2 regions of the Pseudomonas cerasi genome follow, and region 2 is predicted to be linked to the other one. Evidence: predicted binding sites of a transcription regulator. Region 2 holds the regulator's gene; the other holds the start of a gene.
What was found. The regulator FliA, encoded in region 2, starts transcription of late flagellar genes. The targets are predictions, from matches to a motif close to CTAAAGTTTNNNNNNNNNNNGCCGNTAA.

Region 1 (5,689 bases), on a different contig from region 2:
GGGGACGGCCAGCCTGAATATCCATGTCGCAAATACATGAGACAGGTTGAGCGATGTTATTCTGCGGCGGCTTCGGACACCTGGCTGCGCACGTCGCGTACCCCCCCGAACAGATATTCAAGGATAGACAGATGATCGACTTCAACAACAAGGGCTTCTTCAAACTCAAACAGAATGACGAATACGCGGACCGGGTCAAGGACCTGCTGCTCGACGGCGAAGAGGTTATCGATGCCTACAAGTCCATGCGTGATGGCGTAGTGTTCACGAGCAAACGCATCATTGCGGTCAACGTCCAGGGGCTGACAGGCAGCAAGAAGGACTTCACCTCCTTGCCGTACAAGAACATCGTGGCGTGGTCGGTCGAGACGTCGGGTACGTTCGACCTGGACTCTGAACTGGAAATCTACTTCTCGGCGGTCGGCAAGGTAAAATTCGAATTCACCGGCAAGACCTCAATCGTTCAGATATCCAGGTACATCTCCCAACACCTTCTGGGCTGAAAAACGCCATCAGCCTGCGCATGGCGCAGGCCCTGGCATCTTGGGTCACTTGCCCAACAGCAGCGCTGCGTCGAAGCCCATCCGCAAGTTGCCCCAGTGGCGCCCCTCGAAAAAGAACGGCACATCGATTTCGGTCATGATCTCCCCGGTATCGCGCAAATAAGTCTGCAACAGAAAACGCTGCTTGTTGCCTGCGGCGCGCAGACCAATCGGGTCGGAGAACATGCGTTTGTTGCGGCACACCGGCAGATCGACTTCGCGGTTGCCGGTAGGCTTTTGCGATACCCAACTGTTGTTGACCGGGCAATAGCCTTTGCTGTCGACGATGAAGGTGACCTTGCCGCCGCGTGTGCCCTTGGTCAGCTTGTCGCATTCTTCCTGGCAGACTTGCGCAAAACGCTCGGTGTAACCGGTGGTGTATTGTTTGGGGTCTGTGCCCGGAATCAGCTTGTAACTCTGATCGAACAGATTGACGCCCTGTTTGTGCAGCTCGGCCAGGCGTACTTGCAGAATGTCACGGCACTGACTGGCGCGAGTGATCGCCGCATCCAGTTCGCCATGCCCAAGCACGAAACGCCCCAGCAGCGCCTGCACCTGCTCAGCCACACTGGAAAGATCCCGAGTGGCCGTTGCGGAGTGCTGCATGCGCTGATCGATGGCCTGGCTATCGGAATAGATCCGCGTTACCCGTTCATTGATCCCCGTGTTGGTAGAGGCGAACTGCTGAATGTGTGCAGCGATGTCGGCGAGCTTGTCGTTGGTCGACTCGAAATCGCCGATCATGCTCTCGAAATGGCCGGATGCGCGCTCCACCACCAGTTGGGTTTCACGGGCGCTGTGGCTGATCTGGATGGTCTGTTCGTGTGTGGAACTGACTTCCTGAAGCATCGCATCGATGTTGCGCGAGATGTCGTCAGTGGCTTTGCTGACGTTTTGCGCCAGCGTGCGCACCTCGTCGGCCACCACCGCAAAACCTCGACCACTCTCCCCCGCCCGCGCCGCTTCGATGGCCGCATTGAGCGCCAGCAGGTTGGTTTGCGAAGAAATCTGCTGAATCAGCCCGACAATCGACTTGATGCTTGATGAACGCTCATTCAGGCCGGAGACCAGCCCACCGAACTCGTTGAGACTGGTGGATATCTGGCTGATATTGCCGGTCACCTCAAGCAGTTCGGCGTAAGAGTCGCGTGCCATGCTCAGATTCTGCGCAGTGGTGCTGGAAATACCCTGGGTCTGCTGCGAAACATCCTCGATGCTGCCCACTGCCATATTGCTCTGGTCCATCACTTCTCTGGCGAAGCGTGCCTGATCGGTCGCGCTGTCGCTGGAGTCACTGATGTTCTTCAGCGAACGCGCCGACTCGACGGCGATCTGCACAGTCAGCCCCTGAATGCTGCTGATGATCTCGCGCTGTTTGGCCAGAAAGAGATTGCAGGTACTGGCCAGCCCGCGAATTTCATCATGGGTGAGCAGCGGCAGATCCCTTGATAGATCACCTTCGCCACTGGCGACCTCTTCGAGCGCGCGAGTCATGGACATCACCGGACGCACGATCAGGTGGCGGAAATACCACACCATGAAGCTGACCATGACCAGCGTGAACAGGGTGCTCAGCAGAATTGCGTTGCTCAGCAGATCGAGCTGACTCTGGATCACGCCCAGCGCGGCAGGGTCCGTTTGCGTGCCGCGCAATTGCAGCATGATATCGGAACGAATGTTCAGCGCCACCCAATACAGAAAGGCGCTGACCAGGACCAGCAGGAAAAGGCTTGATAGCTTCTTGGTCAGCGTGTTGAAAAACTGCTTTTCAACTGACTCGTACAAAGCCTTTAACGTCTGCATTTTCCTGCTCCTGGGTACAAGGGTGATTCTCATGCGATGGTTAACGTCTGTCGCGACCAAAGCTTTAATGCGTTCGCCTTCAGCGGAGGCGGAAAACTTCGACCACACAGCTCGCGGCGCTTTTCGCGCCGCAGAGTACTGCAGAGCTGGGCAATTTGATATCACAGTTGAAAGCGATCAACCGATTGTGAAAGCTGCCCGGCCATCAACGACAGTTCATCAGTGGTACTGGCTGTCTGGCCGATGACACGGCTATTGCCCTCGGACATGCTGGCAATCATTTCTACCTGATGGGCGATTTCGTTGCTGGCCAGGCTCTGCTCGCCAATGGTACGGGTGATGTCATTGACCAACTGCGTGGTGCTCAATGTGGCATCCAGGATATCGCTGATCGCACGCTCCACTTCAGCGGTGACCGCCATGCCCTTGTCGACCTGGGCCACGCCGGCTTCCATGCTGGTAACCGCCTCGCGGGTGCTCTGCTGAATGCGCGCGACCATGGTGGTTATTTCCTGAGTGGAAGCACTGGTGCGCCCTGCCAGGCTGCGCACCTCGTCGGCCACCACGGCAAAACCACGGCCCTGCTCGCCAGCGCGGGCAGCTTCGATGGCCGCGTTGAGCGCCAACAGGTTGGTCTGGTCGGCAATGCCCTTGATGACCTGAATAATATTGAAGATGCCTTCCGAATCCTTGTCCAGCGTGCGGATCACCTGAGCCGACTGCTGTGCCGAACGGGCAATGCTGTCCATGTCACTGACCACCTGATGGATCACCTTACCGCCGTTCTTGGCCAAGGATTCTGCCTGACTGGCCATATCCAGTGCCTGCCCCGCATGTCGGGTGATTTCTTCAATGCTTGCGGTCATCTCGCTGGTCGCCGCCGACATGGTGCCGGCTGCTGAACTCTGTTGCCGGCTGCTGTCGGCCACCTCATGGCAACCACTGCTGAGCTGACGGCTCATGCCACTGACGTCATTGGCATTGCTGCGCACCACTTCGATCATGCTGCGCAGGTCACGCTGCATGATCGCCAGGCTGCGAATCAGCATGCTGGCTTCGTCACGGCCACTTGACTCGGCGATGGGTTCGCGCAGGTTGCCATGGGCAATACTGTCGGCAATACGGCTGGCGGACGCGAGCGGGATCATGATGCTGCGCGTCACCCAATGCCCCTGCACCAGCAGCAGCAAAATACTGATCGAAAGCACGACTAACAAGGTGACATTGGCACTAAGAGTGGTCTGACGGGTGCGTTCGCCGCTGGCTTTGGCGTTGTCCTCGATCAGGTCACTCAAGCTCGACATCTGCCCCTCCAACTGCGTGAAGGCACTGGAAAAAGTACCCAGTTCTTGCTGCGCGCGGTCCGGGCTGTCGATGGCCAGCCCGACAATTCGCTCGCCTGCGCTGATATAAGCGTCGAGGCTTGGCTTTATCCTGCTCAGCTCTGCCTTGATGGCATCAGTGAGCGGCAATTGCAGGTTATCGCCCACGACCTTGCGAAACAGCGCGGCATGCTCTTTGAGGGATGCCTGCACTTCGTCGCGCGTACTGTTGCTCTTGCCCAGGCCGAACAGCATCGCTGACAGCACATCGGCGCGCAGCGCATCGTGCATCATGTCGGCTTCGAGGTGATTGCCCAGTGCAGCCATGCTGACTTCACTGTCGAGCATCGCCGCCTCCATGCGCGTATTACCCAGGTAGTTGACCAGGCTGATGATCATGACGGTCAGCACACTGGTGCCTATCAGCAAGAACAGACGTAGTTTTATCGACATCCTGTAGCCCCTCCGGTCAATGAAATAACGCGAGCTGCGGATTGCTCTTATTCAAGAGCTTATCGACGCACGTTGCCAGATACTTAAGCTTATTTAACGGATATTGCCGAATCCGCAGACGATCACGTTGAACGTCAGGCCTGACGCCGCTCTGTAACGCGTCTATGGTGAACTGAGGACATTCAATCCACACACAGGAGCCAGCACCGTGCCTGACAAGAAGTTCGCCATCGATCTCGCCTACCGGCCCCGCCTTGCCGACCTCAAACCGCTGACGTCGACTACCACGCTGCTGGAACCTCAGGCGTTGGCCGCACCACGCACTACACCGGCAAGCGACTTGAAAAAACGCACCGGCTACGCCGAGAACTTCCTTGGTGATTTCATCGTGCCCTGGCCGACCACCGACGAAGAACTTGCGCCTGATGTCTACCCTTTGAAGAACACCGGTAATCGCCTCGATTACACGCACTTTTCCATCACCATGTCGCGCAGTCGGCGTCTGGCGCTGTATGTCGGCGTCAACATTGATGGTGCCAACAGCGTAGAGGTCAAACGCAGCAAGGATTCCTGGGCATTTGACGGCCGCCTGCCCGCCGAGGCGCAGATTGGCGAAAGTGTGTACGCCGACAACCTGCTGGATCGCGGCCATCTGGTTCGGCGTCAGGACCCTAACTGGGGCAAGGAAGCCGAAGTTGCCAACAGCGATACCTTCCACTTCACCAACTGCTCGCCGCAGATGGGTGCGTTCAATCAGAAGACCTGGCTGGAGCTGGAGGACTACATTCTCGACAACACACGACGCTGGAAGTCACGGGTAACGGTGTTTACCGGCCCCGTGCTGCGCGACGACGACCGCAGCTACCGCAATGTCAAAATCCCTTCGGCATTCTGGAAAGTCGTGGCGTTTCTCGGCGATGACGGCAAGCCTTCGGCCAGCGCCTATATGATTGACCAGACCCGCGAGCTGGGTAAGCTGGACATCATGTTCGGCCCGCTCAAAACCTGGCAACGCAGCGTGGCGCAGATCGAGCAACTCACCGGCATCCGTTTTGGCGATCTGTCCAGCTACGACGGCTTCTCCAACGAAGAGCGCCTGACCGGCACACGCATCGAAGCCCAGATCCGCGGACCACAGGATATTCGGGTCTGACTTGCCGGTAAGCGCGGCCTACTCCACGTTCGATCCCGAGTGTGCAGCAAGGACACAAACGTGTGACGCACAGCGCCACACGTTTGCAACCTGCACACTACTCGAACTGCTGACGGTTTTCCGGAGTAATAAGCCTGAACGGCACCCAGATGACCGGGGACGCCAGGGTTTCGCCGCGCGCCATGCGCATCGCGGCATCCACTGCGCCGTTGGCCTGCCCGAGCGCATCCTGGAACACGCTCACCGCCATCTTGCCTTCGGCCATCAGCTTCAAACCGTCCGGGGTGCCATCGATCCCGCCCACCAGATAATCACCCGCCTTTTTGCCGGTTTTTTCCAGCCCCATGATTGCCCCAATGGCCATTTCGTCATTGTTGGCGGCGACGATGGAGAAGTCCACGCCCTGCTTGACCCAT
Region 2 (5,689 bases):
CTTCCACTCGGGTGGTCATGCTTCACGGGCAGGACGGCCACGCCGCTGCGGGCAAGGTGATTCAGGCCTTCGGTGAAGTGGTGATCGGTGGTAACTATGTCGTTGGTATCGTGGTGTTCGCGATTCTGATGATCATCAACTTCGTGGTAATCACCAAGGGTGCCGGCCGTATTTCCGAGGTGAGCGCGCGCTTCACCCTCGACGCGATGCCCGGCAAACAGATGGCGATCGACGCCGACCTCAACGCCGGCCTCATCGATCAGCCCGAAGCCAAGCGCCGCCGTGCCGAAGTTGCCCAGGAAGCCGAGTTCTACGGTTCCATGGACGGTGCCAGTAAATTCGTGCGCGGCGATGCGATTGCCGGTCTGCTGATTCTGTTCATCAACCTGATTGGCGGCATGCTGGTCGGTATCCTGCAACACAACATGACCTTCGCCGACGCAGGCCGCGTTTACACCCTGCTGACCATCGGTGACGGTTTGGTGGCGCAATTGCCATCACTGCTGCTGTCCACCGCCGCCGCGATCATGGTGACCCGTGCTTCCGGTTCGGAAGAGATGGGCAAGCTCATCAATCGTCAGATGTTCGCTTCGCCCAAGGCGCTGGCGGTTTCCGCTGCGGTCATGATCGTGATGGGGCTGGTGCCGGGCATGCCGCACTTCTCCTTCATCAGCCTCGGCCTGGTGGCTGCAGGCGGCGCGTATCTGCTCTGGAAGAAAGAAAATCAGGTGAAAGTCGAGGCGCTGGCCGAAGTGCAGCGTCAACAGGACCTGCTGCCTTCGCCGACCCGCGTTCAGGACGCCAAGGAACTGGGTTGGGATGACGTGACGCCCATCGATATCATCGGCCTGGAAGTGGGTTACCGCCTGATTCCGCTGGTGGATCGCAACCAGGGCGGTCAGCTGCTGGCGCGTATCAAGGGCGTGCGCAAGAAGCTCTCGCAAGAGCTCGGCTTCCTGATGCCCACCGTGCACATTCGCGACAACCTCGATCTGGCGCCCAGTGCCTATCGTCTGACGCTGATGGGCGTGATTCTGGCCGAGGCCGAGATCTACCCTGATCGCGAACTGGCGATCAACCCCGGTCAAGTGTTCGGCACCCTGAACGGCATTACCGCCAGAGACCCGGCGTTTGGTCTGGAAGCCGTGTGGATCGAAATCAGCCAGCGCAGTCAGGCGCAGTCGCTGGGGTACACCGTCGTCGATGCCAGTACTGTAGTGGCAACCCACTTGAACCAGATTCTCTACAAGCATTCGCATGAGCTGATCGGCCACGAGGAAGTCCAGCAATTGATGCAGTTGCTGGCCAAAAGCTCGCCCAAGCTGGCTGAAGAGCTGGTGCCTGGCGTGCTGTCGCTGTCTTCGCTGCTCAATGTGCTGCAGGCGCTGCTGGCTGAACACGTACCTGTGCGGGACATTCGCAGCATTGCAGAGGCTATCGCCAACAACGCCGGGAAGAGTCAAGATACCGCCGCTTTGGTGGCCGCAGTGCGAGTGGGTCTGAGCCGCGCAATCGTCCAAAGCATTGTAGGCGTTGAGCCGGAGCTGCCTGTTATCACTCTGGAACCAAGGTTGGAACAGATATTGCTCAATAGTTTGCAGAAGGCTGGTCAGGGTCAGGAAGAAGGCGTTCTTCTTGAGCCAAGCATGGCTGAGAAGCTCCAGCGTTCGTTGATTGAGGCCGCCCAGCGTCAGGAGATGCAAGGGTTGCCGGTAATTCTTCTGGTAGCAGGGCCTGTCCGGGCGATGCTGTCACGATTTGGACGATTGGCTGTACCGAACATGCATGTTCTGGCGTATCAGGAAATTCCGGACAACAAGCAAGTAACCATCGTAGCGACTGTCGGGCCAAACGGCTGAGGTAGTGAGTCATGCAAGTTAAGCGATTTTTCGCCGCCGATATGCGTCAAGCCATGAAGCTGGTTCGCGATGAGCTGGGCGCTGAAGCGGCCATCATCGGTAACCGGCGCATTGCTGGTGGCGTAGAGCTGACTGCTGCTCTGGATTACAAGCTGTCCGCCCTGGCACCGCGTGTGCCGAACATGGAGCTGGAAGACGAGCTGCGCAAGACTCAGTCGCGCATCGTCTCCGCCCAGGCCGAATTGAACAACCGCAGCGACAGCGACGCATCGGTCAACCTGCAGCTGTTTTCCGGCAAGCCGGTCAACCCTGCCGATACGCACATCGAACCGACGCTCGAAGAGCCGCCGCGCCCATTCGCGTACGCACCGCCACAGGCCGCCGAGCCTGCCGTTGGCCAGCGCGCCTATGACTCGATGCGCTCCGAATTGAACGGCCTGCGCGAGCTGCTGGAAGTCCAGCTCGGCTCGCTGGCCTGGAACCAGTTGCAGGGCAGTCGTCCGCAGCAGGCCAATCTGTGGCGTCGCCTGCAACGTGTCGGCTTGTCCGGCCCGCTGTCACGCGATCTGCTGTCGATGATCCCGGAGATCGACGAGCCTCGTCAGGCCTGGCGCATGCTGCTGGCTCATCTGGCACGCATGATCGCCGTGCCGGAAGTCGAGCCGCTCGAGGAGGGCGGCGTGATTGCAATGGTCGGTCCTGCCGGCATGGGCAAGACCACCACCCTGGCCAAACTGGCAGCACGTTACGTGTTGAAGTACGGCCCGCAGAATATCGCACTGGTCAGCATGGACAGTTTCCGTATCGGCGCGCAGGAGCAGCTCAAGACCCTTGGGCGCATCCTCAACGTGCCGGTCACCCATGTCGATCCTGGCCAGTCTCTGGTTCAGGCGCTGGAACCGCTGCTGCGCAAGCGCGTGGTGCTGATTGACACCGCCGGGCTGCAGGCCAGTGATCCTGCGCTGCGCATGCAGCTGGAAAGCCTCGCGGGTCGCGGCATCAAGTCGCGCAACTATCTGGTGCTGGCAACCACCAGCCAGAAGCAGGTGCTGACAGCCGCGTATCACAGTTACAAGCGTTGTGGCCTGGCCGGATGCATTCTGACCAAGCTTGATGAAACAGCCAGCCTCGGCGAAGTCCTGAGCCTGGCGATCAGTCACGAATTACCTGTGGCCTATCTCACGGACGGACCACGCATTCCTGATGACCTGCATATTCCGCGTCGTCATCAGCTGGTAAGCCGCGCGGTGAGTGTGCAGATGCAGGATGAGCCTAGCGAGGAAGCAATGGCTGATATGTTTGCTGACCTCTATCACACCCCTGGCAAGAGAGTGGGTTAAGTGATGGATATTATTGGAATGTCCCTGCGTCAACGGTCTGCCATGCAGTGTTCATACGCGAACGTGCAGCCCTCGATGTGGTTTCGGTCTACGCAAGACAAGGTAAAGAAATAACATGGGCAGCATGCATCCCGTACAGGTTATCGCGGTGACCGGTGGCAAAGGTGGCGTCGGTAAGACTAACGTGTCAGTGAACCTTTCACTGGCCCTTGCCGAGCTTGGCCGTCGCGTCATGCTGCTGGACGCCGATCTGGGTCTGGCCAATGTCGACGTGCTGCTCGGGTTGACGCCCAAGCGCACGCTTGCCGATGTCATCGAGGGGCGTTGTGAGTTACGCGACGTGCTGTTGCAGGGGCCGGGCGGGGTTCGAATCGTACCCGCTGCTTCCGGCACCCAGAGCATGGTGCATCTGTCGCCCGCCCAGCATGCCGGCCTGATCCAGGCGTTCAGCGAGATTGGTGACAACCTCGATGTGCTGGTGATCGACACGGCTGCCGGTATCGGCGAGTCGGTGGTCAGCTTCGTGCGCGCCGCTCAGGAAGTGCTGCTGGTGGTGTGCGACGAGCCCACGTCGATCACCGATGCCTACGCCCTGATCAAACTGCTTAACCGCGATTACGGCATGAACCGCTTCCGGGTGCTGGCCAACATGGCACAGAGCCCGCAGGAAGGGCGCAACCTGTTCGCCAAGCTGACCAAAGTGACGGATCGTTTTCTCGATGTTGCGCTGCAGTATGTAGGTGCCGTGCCGTACGACGAGTGCGTACGCAAGGCGGTACAGAAACAGCGCGCCGTCTACGAAGCATTCCCGCGTTCCAAATGTGCACTGGCCTTCAAGGCCATTGCCCAGAAGGTTGATACCTGGCCGTTGCCAGCCAACCCGCGGGGTCATCTCGAGTTCTTCGTTGAGCGACTCGTTCACCAGACCAGTGCAGGGCCTGTGCAATGACTGCGAGCGGCTACCAGATGTACAGCAAGGCTTCCCGTAATTCACAATACGAGTTGATCGAGCGCTATGCGCCACTGGTCAAACGTATCGCTTATCATCTGCTGGCGCGCTTGCCGGCCAGTGTGCAGGTCGAGGATCTGATCCAGGCCGGCATGATCGGCCTGCTTGAAGTCTCCACCAAGTATGATTCCACCAAGGGTGCGAGTTTCGAGACCTATGCCGGCATTCGCATCCGGGGTGCGATGCTCGATGAGGTGCGTAAGGGGGACTGGGCGCCACGCTCGGTACACCGTAATACGCGTATGGTCAGTGACGCAATTCGGGCAATTGAAGCTAAAACCGGCCGTGACGCTAAAGATCACGAGGTTGCGGCCGAACTCCAGTTGAGTCTCGATGATTACTACGGGATTTTGAATGACACCTTGGGCAGCCGCCTCTTCAGTTTCGACGACCTGCTGCAGGACGGCGATCATGAAGGGCTGCACGAGGATGGCGCAAGCGGATCGCTTGAGCCGTCGCGCGACCTGGAAGACGAGCGCTTCCAGGCTGCGTTGGCCGATGCAATTGCCAATCTGCCAGAGCGCGAGCGTCTGGTGTTGGCGCTGTACTACGACGAAGAGCTGAACCTCAAGGAAATCGGAGAGGTTCTCGGGGTCAGCGAATCGCGGGTCAGTCAGTTACACAGCCAGTGCGCAGCTCGTTTGCGAGGGCGTTTGGGGGAGTGGCGAGCGCGTTGACAGGCAATGTGCGGTCTATGGCCGCGCGTTGACTGCAAGCCGGCTGTGCAGAGCGTTACGTGGTAACGGGGTGGACCCGTCAGAAGCCTGTCAGGTATTGCCTCGATGGGCTTGTTTCTCAGGTCCTTGCCTGTTGTTGTGCCAAGCCCGTCGTCGTTTCGTACAGCCGGGGGTGTGCTGTGCCAGTATTGAGTGAACAGCGTGTTCAGGTGCTGAATGCGTTAAAGACTGCTTGGAGGTCGAATTGGACAAGAACATGAAAATCCTCATCGTTGATGACTTCTCAACGATGCGGCGGATCATCAAGAACCTTTTGCGTGATCTGGGGTTTACCAACACATCGGAAGCGGACGATGGTCTGACCGCATTGCCGATGCTGCAGAGCGGTGCCTTTGACTTTCTGGTGACGGACTGGAACATGCCTGGCATGTCCGGTATCGATCTGCTGCGCGAAGTCCGCAAGGACGAACGCCTCAAGAGCCTTCCCGTGCTGATGGTCACTGCCGAAGCCAAGCGTGAGCAGATCATTGAAGCTGCCCAGGCTGGGGTGAACGGTTATGTAGTCAAGCCATTCACTGCCCAAGCCCTGAAAGACAAGATCGACAAGATCTTTGAACGCGTCAATAGCTGATGCAAGCCGCGAGGGCGCTATGGATAACAATGATTCGATGGCCGACTTTGAGTCGACCTTAAAAAGACACGCGCAGGAACTTGTCACCAGCCTTGAAAAGGGTCGTTTCGGTGACGCTGTGCAACTGATCCACGAACTCAACCAGACACGCGACCGCGGCCTTTATCAGGAAG

Region 1: a site for FliA is predicted at 2,386-2,413, ahead of PI739_RS06265 (methyl-accepting chemotaxis protein). Genes of this name have one in related genera too.

What each region holds. Positions count from the first base shown of each region.
Region 1 covers NZ_JAQJVM010000001.1:1,450,492-1,456,180, reverse strand. The annotation lists gene PI739_RS06270 (PH domain-containing protein) at 132-503, shown strand; gene PI739_RS06265 (methyl-accepting chemotaxis protein) at 549-2,345, opposite strand; gene PI739_RS24840 (methyl-accepting chemotaxis protein) at 2,507-3,232, opposite strand; partial or broken gene PI739_RS24835 (MCP four helix bundle domain-containing protein) at 3,365-4,120, opposite strand; gene PI739_RS06255 (DNA/RNA non-specific endonuclease) at 4,329-5,273, shown strand; gene PI739_RS06250 (substrate-binding domain-containing protein) at 5,371-5,689, opposite strand, start outside.
Region 2 covers NZ_JAQJVM010000002.1:243,625-249,313, reverse strand. The annotation lists gene flhA (flagellar biosynthesis protein FlhA) at 1-1,859, shown strand, start outside; gene flhF (flagellar biosynthesis GTPase FlhF) at 1,871-3,199, shown strand; gene fleN (flagellar synthesis regulator FleN) at 3,315-4,148, shown strand; gene fliA (RNA polymerase sigma factor FliA) at 4,145-4,885, shown strand; gene PI739_RS10210 (chemotaxis response regulator CheY) at 5,142-5,516, shown strand; gene PI739_RS10205 (protein phosphatase CheZ) at 5,536-5,689, shown strand, end outside.